One region of the Paenibacillus sp. HGF5 genome, then DNA from elsewhere that is predicted to be linked to it. Evidence: predicted binding sites of a transcription regulator. Region 1 holds the regulator's gene; each other region holds the start of a gene.
The links. The regulator LexA, encoded in region 1, represses DNA repair genes until DNA is damaged. The targets are predictions, from matches to a motif close to CGAACATATGTTCG.
Positions count from the first base shown of each region.

Region 1 (5,009 bases):
AACGAATTGATCCGCAGTGAAGTCATTTCCGATGCACTCGGTGACCATGCCCTGGCTCACTTCTACGAGCTGAAAGAGATCGAATGGGATATGTATAGAACGCAAGTTCACCAATGGGAACGCGATCAGTACATTACAATGTATTAATAGAGGAATCCCTTGCGCCGTAAGGCGTGAGGGGTTTTTATTTGTCTAAACCGTAAGTACGCTTTTAGCTTACGTGTTTGAACAACAATTCAGGTAATATAATTTTTAGCCGCTAAGGTCTTTAAGACGACACTCTATTGTTTTTATGTGATTGAATTCATCTATGAAGTCACTTACAATATAACTTGAATTCCAATATATAGGAGGTTCAGGTGATGAAAAAGAAATATATTCTATTACTCTCAGCGGCAACAATGTTAGGAGGAATGACAATAGGGGTAGGAGCTGCTCCTGCACTAGAAAAAATAAGTGCAAATTTAAATTGGGGAATTAAATATGAGGTTAATGGTGAAGATTGGGTTCCAAAAGATCAATCAGGAAAAAAACTTGCAACAATTACATACAACAACTCAAATTATATCCCTGTAAAAGCTATCTCCGAGGCACTTGGCTCTGTCGTTGAATATGATAGCAAGAATCAAAAAATTATTATCGGAGAAAAACCAGATACAACAATTATAACTAAAGAAGGAATCAAGATTAATAGTACTTCCTTTACCACAAGAGATAAGCAGTACACCGAACATAATGGAAAAGATTACGGTTCTGGTATCGTAATGAGAGAAATTAATAATTCTGAAAAAACGATCATTCTTGAACCAAAAGGAAAATATAAAGTACTAGATCTTTCGTTGTTACCGATTAATATCCGTAATGATATCTCAGTAACGATATATAATGGCAAGACAAAGATAAAAGAACTTATGCTGTCGCCTAAAGATATTGGACAGCATATCGTTATTGATATTAAAGATGCAAACCAAATTGAAGTAAATGTGAAATTTCAGAAAGATATAACAGGGGATGACACTATATTCCTGACAGGTACATATAAATAATTATTCTACAGAATCAGTTCAGTCACGCACTAATATTAGTCCATAAAGAATCTTCCCTTACCTACGGGAAGATTCTTTTTTGTTTTACGAAAAAAGGAACCTTTACCCGCTTCCATGACTCTAATTAGATGAGGTGAATCGGTTGGAGCTCGAATACTTGAAGCAGATGACGGCCATGGACAGCCAGACGCTGGATAAAATCATGAATGAATATGGAAATGATGTGTGGAATTATGCGTATTTTTTGACCAAACAGCATGCCTTGGCAGACGATATTGCACAAGAAGCCTTTATTAAGGCCTATTACGGCATACATACCTTTCGCGGTCAGGCGACGCTGAAAACGTGGCTGCTTACGATCACGCGACATACGGCGTTCCGGTACAAACAGGCTTTTTTCTTTCGGAAAGTCATCCTTAAAGACAAGCTTACCGCCAGTTCGTCAAGCCGGTCAGCGGAAGCGGAATATTTGGACGAGCAGTATACGGATGAAATATGGGCAATGATTATGACTTTGCCGAGCAAGCTTAGGGAAGTGTTGGTGCTGGACCTATACTATGAAATGCCGATGCATGAAATTGCGGAGCTGCTTCATATTGCGACAGGCACCGTAAAATCCAGATTGCATCGGGCCAGGAAACAAGTACAAAACTTAATGAAGGAGAAGAACGATGAGTGAGGATAAACCAGACTGGTACAACCGTGCTAAAAAAGCTCCTTTTTCAAATGAAAAGTTCACGTCCGTAATGAAAGAAAACGTGCATAGGTCCGTGATTTTCACTTACAGCAAACCTAAACGTCGAAAATACTTACAAGTTGGATTAGCTGGCGGGTTTATGCTTCTGATTATTTTAATTGCCTTTCAATTGCCTTTTGGCAGTGAGGAACAAGAGAGAGGAGGGACTATGCCTCCTGGTAGGGAGGAGACAATCCGGGCACAAGGCGTAACGGATGAAGGAAGGTTAAACGTTATTGCAGTTGGACAGGAAAAAATAACGACATTGGGTGCGCCGAGCTGCTTCGGTATCGAAACGGATCGGTCGTTTACCGGAAACTACAGCGTGCAGTATAGTACTAACCAAGTTACAAATGAAGTCACTACGCTGGAGGGTCTTACATTTATTCAACCGACATCTGCTCCGGTTGATATGATTCGCCTGCCGTTTCAAGCTGCCGACGTATTTATACTCGCACCGCAATATAGGGACTGTCATGGCATACAAATCTATGCGTTCGCCGTAGAGCATGAAACGGGTAAAGCCGTCCAGCTCCGATTTCAGGATGAGTCCTTGGTATCCTACTTTTCATATTATAGACCAGGTACGGCTCCCGAGGTAAAGGAGAATAAGCTTGTTCTGCAGTCCACCGAGGGACCGGGAGGCGAAGGTTCGACGGATTATGTTTCTGAAAGAATGTATCAATTAGATCTTAGGCAAAATGCGTTAGTTCTAGTGTTGCGTAAGATCGGAACGTTCTAGTGCATGTCCTAAAAAAGAGGTTACCATCCAAATAAGGAAGGTAACCTCTTATTCATAAATCTATGAAATTAGTGTACGTCCCTGAAGAGACCGATCACTTTCCCGAGAATCGTTACATGGTTCAAGCGCAGCGGCTCATAGGTAGGATTCTCCGGCTGCAATCGTACATGATCCTTCTCCTTGTAGAAGGTCTTCACGGTTGCTTCATCTTCTTCTGTCATTGCTACGACAATGTCACCATTGTCCGCGGTTTGCTGCTGGCGAACGATGACGTAGTCACCGCTGTGAATACCGGCTTCAATCATACTGTCGCCGACTACAGACAACATGAACACCTTATCGTCGCCTACATAATGCTGCGGGAGCGGGAAATAATCTTCAATGTTCTCCATGGCCGTAATCGGAACGCCTGCTGTGACTTTACCAACGACAGGCACTCTGGCAATGGTGTGCGTAAACAGATTCGCGCTCTCGGATTCTTCTTGGCCAAGCAGCTCGATCGCTCTTGGTTTCGTAGGGTCACGGCGGATCAGGCCTTTCTTCTCCAAACGGTCCAGATGACCATGGACCGTAGAACTGGAAGCTAGTCCGACAGCCTCGCCGATTTCCCGGACAGAAGGCGGGTAACCCTTGCTACGAACTTCGTTGCGGATAAACTCTAAGATCGCCAGCTGGCGGCTGGATATTTTCGACATGCCGTATCAACCCCATTTAGTAACGTTTGGGAAAATTATAACATAGAACTACCGTTCGTACAAACATAAGTTCTAAAATAAAAATAGAACAAATGTTCTTTTGGGTATTGAATCAAACAAGTGTTCGTGTTAAGATGAATCCATAAGAGAACACTTGTTTGGGAGATGATGATTCCATGTTGAAATACAGTACATACCGCAGCATTTATGAGAACGTTCCGGTGGTAACAGAACAATCATCGAAGACTTGGGGCATTTACTTGAAATCGAAGATAGCTTCGATCCCTTTGAATAAATTGCTGTTCACCCTGCTTATTGTAGCCATCTTTTGGACAGGTGCATATTCCGTTTTTGCCGGGGGGACAGAGAAGCCGACTGGAGAGAAGCAGGTGATCGTTCAATATGGCGATAGCTTGTGGCGAATTGCTTCCCTTCACAAACCTGCGGATATGGATACACGCGTATATCTGGATAGCATACGAAGAATGAACGGATTGAAGGGTCCGGACATACAGGCTGGAGAAGTGCTGTCATTGCCGGTTTGGTGATTTGGCGTTGCTGCTAACCAATAGGCATTCATACTCCATATAATCACCACATACTGCTGGTTACTTCCTGTTTAATGACACATCATATTCTGCTTGTCAGATTGAATCATTTACGCGTAATCGCGCGTTTACAATAGATAACTATAGATTACCTCCCCATAGACGGTATTCGTTTATGCGCATCATATGTTCCTATTTGTTCTTAGAAGAGTTTGCAAGGGCGCAGTTGCCTTGACAAGCTCTTTTTCACATGTTTAAGTTATACATGATATCGAAATTGGAGGAGAAGTCATGGACATCGATACTTTGGTAGAACGCATCAATGTATTAGCAAGAAAGAAGAAGAATGAAGGGTTGACCGAGGAGGAGCTCAAAGAACGGGCCGAGCTTCGGGAATTATACCTTAACAATATTCGCAGTAACTTTAGACAACAGCTGGAATCGATTGAATGGGTTGATGAAAACGAACAAAAAGGCGGCCCGCGATTAAAGCACTAGTCGATTAACCGTTCAACGATTATATTCAGCGGATCCGTGAACAGATAGAAGGATAGCATAATAATACTTGGGGTAACGGTCATTCGGAGAATCGATTACGGTTACCCCAAGTTTATATGGTTTATAAACATTTTGAATATGAGTTCAGGGGGAACCAAATGTCACGTTCATGGGAAAGAAAAGTCAGCAAAAATATGTCGCAACTTAACAAACAGCGCAAAAAGCAGGGGCTGACCTCGTATCAAGGTTCTGCGATTAATGATAAGCATGACGTGTTTAAGGGACGTAAGTATGTACTTCCGTTAGTGCTTGTTGCATTGGCCGGTTTGTATGCGCTTCTCGGAACGGCAACTTCACAGGCAGCCGGCGGAAGCAATGATGTATTGAATTGGGTTGGCGTCAGCTTGTATATCCTGTTGGCGCTCATGATATTTCTCCGCAAGCCTTATTTGAAGATTGAGCGCGCTTCCGTGTCGACCATGAAGTTCAACCGGGAACGCCGTCTGGCCGTATCCGATATCGAGAAGATCAAATTGGCTTCGGGTTCCGTCGTGATCCAAGGCAAGGGAAAAGCAGGCAACTGGGTGTTCTCCCGTATGATGAATCTTTACGATACCAAAGCCATGGGCGAAAGATTGGAAGAGTTCGCAAAAACTCATCAAATTCCAGTGGAGCACAACTAACCCGATAGAGTAGATCACAATGTATATGAGGAGTGGGAGAGAAATGCCGATTGCTGCGGTT
Region 1 is NZ_AEXS01000184.1:35,386-40,394, reverse strand. It holds gene glnA (type I glutamate--ammonia ligase) at 1-147, shown strand, start outside; gene HMPREF9412_RS31490 (stalk domain-containing protein) at 363-1,046, shown strand; gene HMPREF9412_RS31485 (RNA polymerase sigma factor) at 1,213-1,725, shown strand; gene HMPREF9412_RS31480 (hypothetical protein) at 1,718-2,524, shown strand; gene lexA (transcriptional repressor LexA) at 2,593-3,219, opposite strand; gene HMPREF9412_RS31470 (LysM peptidoglycan-binding domain-containing protein) at 3,396-3,767, shown strand; gene HMPREF9412_RS31465 (DUF896 domain-containing protein) at 4,059-4,265, shown strand; gene HMPREF9412_RS31460 (hypothetical protein) at 4,424-4,948, shown strand; partial or broken gene HMPREF9412_RS31455 (HAD family hydrolase) at 4,992-5,009, shown strand, end outside.

Region 2 (5,009 bases), on a different contig from region 1:
GACCAGAACCGCGTATCCCTGTATTCCCGCAAGCTGCTCGACAAAACATCCCTGTACCCCGAAATCGTTCAGGCTTTATCCGTCCTGCAGGATCGGCGTCTTCTCCTGGATGGCGAGGTCGTGTATTTTCATCCGGAGCTTGGCCGCCCCGTCTTTCAGAAGGTTCTTCAGCGGGAGCGTTCGCGTACGGTCAGTACGAGCGCTCCTCTGTTTACTTATGTGCTGTTCGATATCTTGGTGGATGGCGACGAAGACTTGCGCAAGCTGCCTTATCTGGAACGTCATCATCGTCTCAAGGAGACGGTTTCCGACATTCCGGGCCTGCTGACCGCCGATCTGTTTCTTGAAGGCGAACCGTTATGGGACTGGGCGGAACAGCGCGGTTGGGAGGGCATTGTCATGAAGCGCCTCTCCTCGCCTTACCGTGAGGGCAAAAAGCATCGGGATTGGTACAAAAAGAAAATTGCCGTGAACATGGCAGCCTCCGCCGTCGCCATGATCATCAGGGAAGGTCGCGTAGCCAGCCTCGTCATCGCAGGCGACGATGGGAACTACATCGGCCGTGCTTCCCTGGGGCTCAATGAGCAAACGAAGAAGAGGCTGCTGCAATATGCCGAAAGCCATCGTGCTGACGCGATATGGAGAACGCTCCATACCGACCTGAAGAAAGAACAGCTGGCCTGGCTTAGCCAGCCTCTATCAGTCCAGGTCACATTTCTCGAGTGGAGCCAGGATGGCATGATGCGCCATCCTAAACTCGTATCGATTGAGGGGGTGTAAACCATATGGCTCGTACCGTTAAAGGCACCCTGACGATCGAGGGGCAAGAGATTCAAATTACGAATCCCGACAAACCGCTGTGGCCGGAGGTCGGCATTACCAAGGCAATGTATTTGCAAAAGCTTGCGGCCATCTCACCTTTCTTGCTCCGGTACTGCCGGGGCAGGCTGCTCACGACCATCCGGTATCCGCACGGAGCCCAAGGCGAATCCTTCTACCAGAAAAATGCACCTGAGCCGCTGCCGCCCTTTGTTCAGACTTATGTGCACGAAAATATAAACTACGTGCTGCTCAACGGGCTGCCGGAGCTGCTCTGGCTGGGGAATCTGGCTGCGCTTGAGTTTCACCCTTCCCTGCATCTGGCAGGCAGCCATCTGCCCTGCGAATGGATGATCGATTTGGATCCCACGCTCCCGGAGGAGCCCCGGATTATGGAGGCGACGGCCATTGTAGGGGACGTGCTGAGCTCCCTGGGCCTGTCCTCCGTCCCGAAAACCTCGGGAGCGACCGGGGTGCAGATCATCGTTCCGATTCCGGAAGGCGTAACCTTCGATGAACTTCGAACGGTTGGCCAATTCGTGGGCCAGTACGTGACGGAGAAGTTCCCGAAGCTGTTCACCATCGAGCGGCTGAAGAAGAACCGCGGCGATAAAATCTACTTCGATTATCTTCAGCACTACAGCGGAAGGACGCTCGCCGCTCCTTATACCCCGCGGGCCCGGCGGCTCGGGACCGTCTCCACGCCGCTCACTTGGGACGAAGTCCGCCAGGACGTTTCTCCCACGGAGTTTCACCTGCTAAACATCGAAGAACGGCTGAGGGAAAAGGGCGACCTGCTGCAGACCCTGCCGCCCCAACCGATCGAGAATGTCATCCGGCATCTGTTGCCAAAGGGTAAGGCAGCGTCAAAAAGGAAAGGATAGCTGCTCAACATCGGGAGTAAGCTCCTCTCCGGAAACCGGGGCCGCCGGTTGAGGAAGCTTCCTTGGACGTACAGGAGCAGCCCATTCCCTCGCAGGGTGATCGTTGGCCCCTTCATCCGATGTATCGTTCTCCGAGGCTGCAATCGGTCCGGACCGGTTGACGGCAGCAGGTGCCCCCATGGTCAATCCGCTCATCCCATATTCGTTCAACAGCCTGGACGCCATCGACTTGAAGGAACGAACGTAATGCTCTTCCGCATAAGCGCCTTGCCCATATAACTCGCGGTAGGATTGAACCACCTCGGGGAAGTGGTGTTTCAGCGTTTCGAGGTACCATTTCTTCACGTCGCGCGACAGTCTTAGCAAGGAGATCATCGCAAAGGAAACGCCTCTTTCCTTTGCCTGGGACAAGAGCTCCTTCAGTTCCGGCTCCTCGTCCGTCAAAAAGGGCAGAACAGGCGCCACAAACAAGCCTGTTCTAATGCCAGCAGCCGATAACCTGTGGATTGCATCAAGCCTGGCCTCCGGATGAGGCGATGCCGGCTCCAGCTTCCGGATGACGTCCCCGCTCAGCGTGTTGAGACTTATGTTGACGGACACGTTCTCCATCCGGGTCAAGATATCCAAATCCCTCAATACGAGCGGAGAACGCGTCGTGATGCTGGTAGAAATGCGGTATTTAGCGAGCAGCTTCAGACATTCCCTCGTAAGGGTCTCCTTGCCCTCGATCGGCTGGTACGGGTCGGTTGCCGTTCCGATCGTCACCTGTCCGATCGATCTCCGCATCGCTTCAATATCATAGTTAAACTTCCTCGCAGCGCTCGACAGCTGCTTCTCCAGCGCTTCCGCCGCATTCGACTTCATAAAAATATGGTGCTGAAACTCGTCTTCCGCTCCCATCCCGATAAACGATTGAAATGCGCGGGCATAGCAAAAGCTGCAGCCATGTCCGCAGCCTCGATACGGATTGATGGACCAATCGAAGGGCATCCGTTCTTCCTTCACTCGGTTTAATGTTTGCTTGGTGGTTATGCGTTCATATTGCGTGCGAGCCATTCCGCTTCCTCCTCCCTGAACCTGCCATGATCTAGATCATTATCATTCATTTTAACAAACATATGTTCTTATTATAAGTGGGTTTTACTGGATTTACAAATCATGATTCCATGAATGCTTCATGATGACCGGATTGAAATCGGTCCAAGTACTCTTTATAATAAATAGATATCAAGTGATATATATTGAATGTTCTACATATAAATAACCTAAGGAGCTGTAGACATCATGGCACCAAAAACGAAGTTTACCAAACAAGATATCGTGGTAGCCGCATTCGACATTGCCAAAACGGATGGCATCGAGTCCATTACGATCCGAAAAGTAGCCGAACGTCTCGGCAGCTCCATCGCGCCGATCTATGTCAATTTCAACGACGTCCAGGAACTGCTTCAGCAGGTGGTCGAAAGAGCCTTGCAAGTGGCCAGAGGCATGATCATGGAGGAGCAATCCGGACAGCCCTTCCGGGATATCGGCATGGCAAGTCTCCGCTTTGCCAAGGAATATCCCGTGCTTTATCGGGATCTCATGATGAAGGACAATCCCCATATGAAGAATACGCCGGAACAACTGGGCGAGGTTATCGGGCTGATGAGGCAGGATCCGGAGCTCGCGGAATTTTCGGATCAGGAGCTGCAATCTATTTTATTGAACATGCAGGTGTTTCAGACAGGTCTCTGCGTCATGGTGGCAAACGATCTGTTCACGAAGAACGTGGATGACGAACAGATGATGAATATGATGGACGAAGCCGCTGAAGCGTTCATACGTGCCGCGCATGCTCGGAAACTTGAGAGGAACTGAGTCTAACTAAAGGAACGAAAAATTACGGTTTGCGGGAGGTAGGACGGGAATGGGAACAACCCTGAAGCAAGCGGTTCTGGATGCATGTGTGACTCAAACCGCCAATAAAAGAAATGTGTTTAGCACGGTGATGTGCGTCGAGGACCAGGAGCGGTCATTGTCCATAGTCAGCAGCGGAGGTGATATGCGGCCTGACGACCGCTATTTCATTGCCAGCGTGACCAAGTTGTACGTGACTGCCGTACTCTTGAAATTACGCGCGGAGCGGCGGCTCGAGCTCCATGATCCCATTGGCAAGCACCTGCCCGAAGAGATTATGACCGGGCTCCACAGGTTTAAGAACCGGGATTACGGCGAAGAAATCACCATCCAGCATTTGATGTCCAATACGTCCGGCATCCCGGACTATTTCTCGGGGACCGTTTTCTCGAATCTGATCGCCGGGAAGGATCAAGCCTGGAGCCTGGACCAAGTCCTGGCCGCGGCCAAAAGGAAATCGCCAAAATTCAAACCGGGGCAGAAGAAAAAAGCCCAATATTCCGACACCAACTATCGTCTGCTTGGCCAAATCATCGAGCATGTCAAGGGCGAAACCATACAGGCCGTATTCCAGGAATACATCTTCGACAAGCTCAAGCTGACGCAAACCTATTTTTATCATGACCCGGAGGATGCGTCCCCCATTCCGTTCCATTACAAGCAGAAGCGACTGGACCTTCCCTTGTATATGGCATCAGTCGGTGCGGAGGGCGGGATCGTCTCCACGGCAAGGGAAACGATGACGTTTCTGCGGTCCTTTTTTAACGGGGATTTGTTTCCGCTGGGTGATTTGAGGGAGCTCCAGAGGCAGTGGAACTTCCTGTTTGCTCCCGGCCCCTTCTTCTATGGCATCGGCATTTCAAGACAGCCGCTATCTCCTTTCAGTCTGGGTCGCGGACTCATCGGCCACTGGGGCCAATCCGGGGCATTTGCCTTCCATCACCCGGAGTCGGGCCTCTATTTCACCGGAACCGTGAACCAGGCCGTCGGTCAATCCGCCGCCGTCCAGGCCATGTCGCGAATCATTCGTCATTATGTGCGCGAGAAGAAGGCGCTGCGCCTGCAAGCCGATACTCTTTAAACAAAAAATGGCTCCACCCGCGCTAACTCTCGCACCGGGTGGAGCCTGAAATGATTGTATTAATGGATTGCCTTTTTCTTAAAGCGGCCGCCCTTCACATCATGGATGTTGCCGACGGCGACGAAGGCCTGGGAGTCCCAGTCTTCCACAATGGATTTGAGCTTTGCTTCTTCCAAGCGAGTGATAACCACAAAGATAACCTTCTTGCTGTCTCCGGAATAAGCGCCCTCGCCTTCGAGGTAGGTTACGCCGCGTCCCAAACGCTGAGTCAGCGCATCACCGATCTCCTTATGCTTATCACTGATAATCCAAACCGATTTGGATTG
Region 2 is NZ_AEXS01000048.1:7,636-12,644, forward strand. It holds gene HMPREF9412_RS07845 (ATP-dependent DNA ligase) at 1-780, shown strand, start outside; gene ligD (non-homologous end-joining DNA ligase) at 786-1,703, shown strand; gene HMPREF9412_RS07855 (SPL family radical SAM protein) at 1,686-2,759, opposite strand; gene HMPREF9412_RS07860 (TetR/AcrR family transcriptional regulator) at 2,988-3,563, shown strand; gene HMPREF9412_RS07865 (serine hydrolase domain-containing protein) at 3,613-4,683, shown strand; gene HMPREF9412_RS07870 (YitT family protein) at 4,743-5,009, opposite strand, start outside.
Region 2: HMPREF9412_RS07855 (SPL family radical SAM protein) is a predicted target of LexA. The motif match lies at 2,815-2,828, and genes of this name have one in related genera.

Region 3 (5,009 bases), on a different contig from region 1:
CTTTTTATGGCTGGTCATGCGCTGCTCTGCCCACATCTTAGCGTACAGCGCGTCATCCAACAGCTTGTCCTTCTCGAGGCGTTCCAGCGTCGTCTCCACGCTGCCGGGCTCGAACCCCTTTTGCTGCAAACGCTGCGTGATCTCCTGAGTCGTCCTAGGTTTCCGAGCCAAATGATTCAGCGCTTCCACGTAAGCCCGCTGCCGCTCATCTGCCACGACAATCTCCTGCAGCTCTTCCTTGCGAAAAACATTTCCCTTTAACATGCGATATTTAAGCATCACGTCTTCATGAACGGTCATAAGGTACGGACCGAACGCGATTTGATACCGGTGTTTGGGCTTTTTCAGCATTTCGACAGAAGTTATGACCAGATCCTCGTCTTCCGGAAAATGTCCAATTCCCGAGGAATCCGCCTGCCCCGACGTTTCTTTATTCTCTATATCCATACGACGCTCCCTTCACTGCTGCACGCTTCTCGACACATCGTCAAGACCAATGATTCGGCAGAAATAAATGCAAAGAAGACCGTCTGGCGTTACCCACACCGGACGGTCCCAAACACTGTCATCGTTAACCAGCGATTTATTACTCTACCTTAAACAACTCTTGCTCTTCCAATTGCTCTTGTTCCTTCTCCTTGTCGGAAGGCTCAGGAACAGCCGTCGTCAGATTACTCGCTTCACGGATCTTGTTCTCGATCACGCTTGCGATCTCCGGATTCTCCTTCAAGAACTGCTTCGCATTCTCGCGGCCTTGACCAAGACGGTCACCGGCATAAGAATACCATGCTCCGCTCTTATCCACGATATCCAGCTCCGTACCGATATCGATCAGGCTTCCCTCTCTAGAGATGCCTTCGCCGTACATAATATCAAGCTCGGCCTGTTTGAAAGGTGGAGCTACCTTGTTCTTAACAACCTTAATCCGTGTGCGGTTACCCACCACATCGTTGCCCATTTTGATGCTCTCAATTCGACGCACGTCCAAACGAACCGTGGAATAGAACTTCAGAGCACGTCCGCCAGGCGTCGTCTCAGGGTTACCGAACATAACGCCAACCTTCTCGCGAAGCTGGTTGATAAAGATGGCAATCGTTTTCGACTTATTGATGGCACCCGACAATTTACGAAGAGCCTGGGACATCAGACGGGCTTGCAGACCTACGTGGGAATCACCCATGTCGCCTTCGATCTCGGCTTTCGGTACAAGCGCCGCAACCGAGTCAATAACGATGACATCGACGGCTCCACTCCGTACCAGAGCTTCCGCAATTTCCAGCGCCTGCTCGCCCGTATCCGGTTGGGAGAGCAGCAATTCATCAATATTAACGCCCAGTTTGTTTGCATACGATGGATCCAGAGCATGCTCGGCATCGATAAATGCAGCTTGTCCGCCAGCCTTCTGAACCTCTGCGATGGCATGCAGGGCTACTGTTGTTTTACCGGAGGATTCCGGGCCGTACACTTCGATAATCCGGCCTCTAGGCAAGCCGCCGGTTCCTAAAGCTATATCCAATGCCAACGATCCGCTTGGCACAATCTCAACTTGCATATGGGTGGATTCACCCAGTTTCATGATGGAACCTTTTCCGAACTGTTTCTCTATCTGACGAAGCGCCATTTCCAGCGCAGCACGACGATCTGACAATTGTTCCACAACCCTTCACTGTTGATAGTCTTATCATACCTTGTTTTGACACGTTTGCCAAGCTTTTTTTCGAACATACATTCGTTTTTTTTATTCAACTCCCCTTCCCGTTCATGCTCCGAACCCTATGTATAAAGAACAAGAACCGTGGCAACATCAATCGATATGCCACGGTTCTTCCGTATTTCCCATTATACTTGCAACGGTTCCTAAATTCAAGAACAGCTATTTAGCAAGGTGTAAATTTTTTACTTTTCCAAATGCTCGGTCCCTTTTTTTCCACGAAGCCTAAACCTGCTCAGACGCTACGAGACGCTGCCAAAGCCGGTATAGCAGCGCTTTGGTTGCGCGGAGCCGGATCGTTTCGCGGTTGCCTTGGAGGTTCAGCTCATGCACTTCCGTTTCTTTGCCCCTTTGGGACAATCCGATGTAGACCAGCCCTATAGGCTTGCGTTCAGCGTAACCCGGACCTGCCACGCCTGTCACCGATAAGCCGAAGTCGCTGTCGGTTACCATCCGGACATGATCCGCAAGCGCTTCTGCAACCTCCGCACTGACGGCCCCCGGCGCATCGTCCCCCTCCAGCAGCGCATGCGGGATATGCACAAGCTTCTCCTTGATCTGGTTGGTGTAACAGATGATCCCCCCAAGAAACATCGATGCGCTTCCGGGAATGGAGGTCAGGGTCTCCGCTACAAGTCCTCCCGTGCAGCTCTCGGCCGCGCTCAGGGTCCAGCTTCGATCTGCCATCATGTCCACGATGACCTTTTCGATAGGCACATCCTCGTTGGCATACATAAATTCAGGCCCTCTCTCCTGGATCCTGGCTTCCAGTTCATTCAGTCGGACCATCGCCTCAGACTCGCTGGAGGCCTTCGTGGAGATGCGGACGGTGACCTCCCCATCCTTGGCATATAGAGCAATCGTCGGATCGGTCTGGGCCGTAATCAGGTCCTCCAGGCGCTGATCCAGCGCGGACTCCCCAATGCCCGCGAATTTAAGCATCTTCGAATAGATGGGAAGCTCATCCGTGAGCACATGCTGCAGAAGCCAAGGCTTGGCCTCCTGCTCAAACATCGGCATCAATTCTTTGGGCGGCCCCGGCAAAACGATATAATGAGTGCCTTCATAGGATACCGCGTTCCCGACGGCGAGGCCTGTCTCGTTCGGAAGCGGGGTTCCTCCCTCGATGGCGAGAGCCTGGCGCCGATTGTTCTCGGTCATGACGGATCCCCGCTCATGAAAGAAGCGTTCAATCCGGTCCATGGCCATCCGGTCGATATGCAAGGAACGATTTAGAAAGGAAGCCAGCGCATCCTTCGTCAGATCGTCCTGCGTGGGACCGAGACCGCCGGACAGGAGTACAATATCGGCTCTGCTGCTGGACAGGCGCAAGGCCTCCTTGAGCCTCTCCAGGTTGTCCCCGACAACGGTTTGATAGTACACGTCGATCCCCATTGAAGCAAGCTGTCTGGACAAATACTGTGCATTGGTATTCACGATCTGTCCGAGGAGAAGTTCTGTTCCAACTGCAATGATTTCTGCTTTCATGATTCATCGATCCTCCCGTATCTTCTATCTCTTCGTTAGTAGCTGCCTTCGTTATTCCTTGCCCGGCGGAAGAAAAAAGCAATAGGATGGCTCCTATTGCCGTTATGCCCCGGTACCTTTGAGAAGGTGCCTGTTCTGGACAAAATATTCGATTCCCGAATAGATCGTAATCAGCGCGGCAGCCCAGATCGCAATGACATCAAACGGAATCCCCAAAAATACAAACGGGAAATTGTTGATCAGAAGCGCGACAATCGCCACGATCTGAATCACCGTCTTGATTTTTCCGGATTGACCTGCTGCGACTACCGAACCTTCCAGAAGCGCAATTTGTCTCAAGCCAGTCACCGCAAATTCCCTGCTGATGATGACAACAGCAATCCAGGATTCGCATTTTCCCATCTCTACAAGCGATATGAGTATGGCCGCAACCAGCAGTTTGTCCGCCAGCGGATCCAGAAGTTTACCCAGATTCGTCACCATATTGTTTTTCCGGGCCAGATACCCGTCAATCCCGTCCGTGCTTGCAGCAAGTATGAATATCAGTGCCGCAATCAATTGGTTATAGGGCAGGACAAAATCATTCCACACAATGGGATCCGGATAAAAATCAAAATCCACCAGTAGGAAAATCATCATGACAGGGATCAAGCAAATGCGGGCCAACGTGATACGATTGGGTAAATTCATGGGGCAACCTCCCTTGCAACGGGTTGTCTTGTTAACTCGGCAGACCCTGCAGCGGTTATCCTTCTGCATTTCATCAGGGTCGCTCTTCCCAAGAGCCTAAAGGGTTTGAAGCGTGCATCGCTGTCTGTCATTTTCATCCCCCAGTAATCTATGTATACGTTAATCCTTATATATCGTTTTTTAGTATAATATTTCCGTTGACGCCCTGTCAAAAGAAACAAACCAGCCGAGCCTACCCGGGATTGGAGCCTCATTGCTTGGAGGGAGAGGAGCGTTTATTTAAAATTGGTGAATTGCAGATCCAAGGAAAGGTCCGCTTTGCGAAGCAGCTGCATGATCTGCTGAAGATCATCCTTGCTTTTTCCGGTTACCCGAATCTGGTCTCCTTGAATCTGGCTCTTGACCTTCAGCTTGGAATCACGGATCAAAATATTGATCTTTTTGGAATTTTCCTGGTCAATTCCTTGCTTCAAGGTCAGACGCTGACGGACGGTACCCATGGAAGCCGGCTCGATCTTACCGTACTCCACATTTTTAAGCGACAAGCCCCGCTTCACCATCTTGGTCTGCAAAATATCGATAACGGCGTTGAGTTTGTACTCGTCATCGGAGGCAATGACCAGCGCGTCCTTGTCCAGCTTCAAGCTGCTCTTGCTGCCCTTGAAGTCAAAACGGTTTTCGATCTCGCGCTCCGCTTGATTAACCGCATTGGTAAGTTCCTGCATATCCATTTTGGATACGATATCAAATGAGCTTTCTGAAGCCATGGTGAATCCTTCCTTTCATTTGGCGATAATGCTTCTATTATAGGTAAAACCGAGAGACAAGTCTAATCCTGTAAGGAATCTGCGATGGATCAGGAACGAAAAAGACTCCGCTTATCGCCAACATCATCCGGCGAAAACGAAGCCCGCTCCCTCAACTGCTAGCTTTCTCATCATGCACCGGACGGCGGAACATACTCAGTATGCCGAGTAAAATATGTGCCAGCCCAAAGCCTAATATGCCATACCCCCAGCTGCTCGGAATCAAATAATAGCCCAAGAGGCTGACGATAACGCCTAATCCGAATATAATCCAATTGACCGTCACAGAGCATCACCTCTTTCGGGAAGTGAAA
Region 3 is NZ_AEXS01000007.1:4,091-9,099, forward strand. It holds gene HMPREF9412_RS00655 (regulatory protein RecX) at 1-447, opposite strand, end outside; gene recA (recombinase RecA) at 587-1,648, opposite strand; gene HMPREF9412_RS00665 (competence/damage-inducible protein A) at 1,937-3,199, opposite strand; gene pgsA (CDP-diacylglycerol--glycerol-3-phosphate 3-phosphatidyltransferase) at 3,302-3,889, opposite strand; gene HMPREF9412_RS00675 (YajQ family cyclic di-GMP-binding protein) at 4,165-4,656, opposite strand; gene HMPREF9412_RS32715 (hypothetical protein) at 4,808-4,981, opposite strand.
Region 3: recA (recombinase RecA) is a predicted target of LexA. The motif match lies at 1,719-1,732, and genes of this name have one in related genera.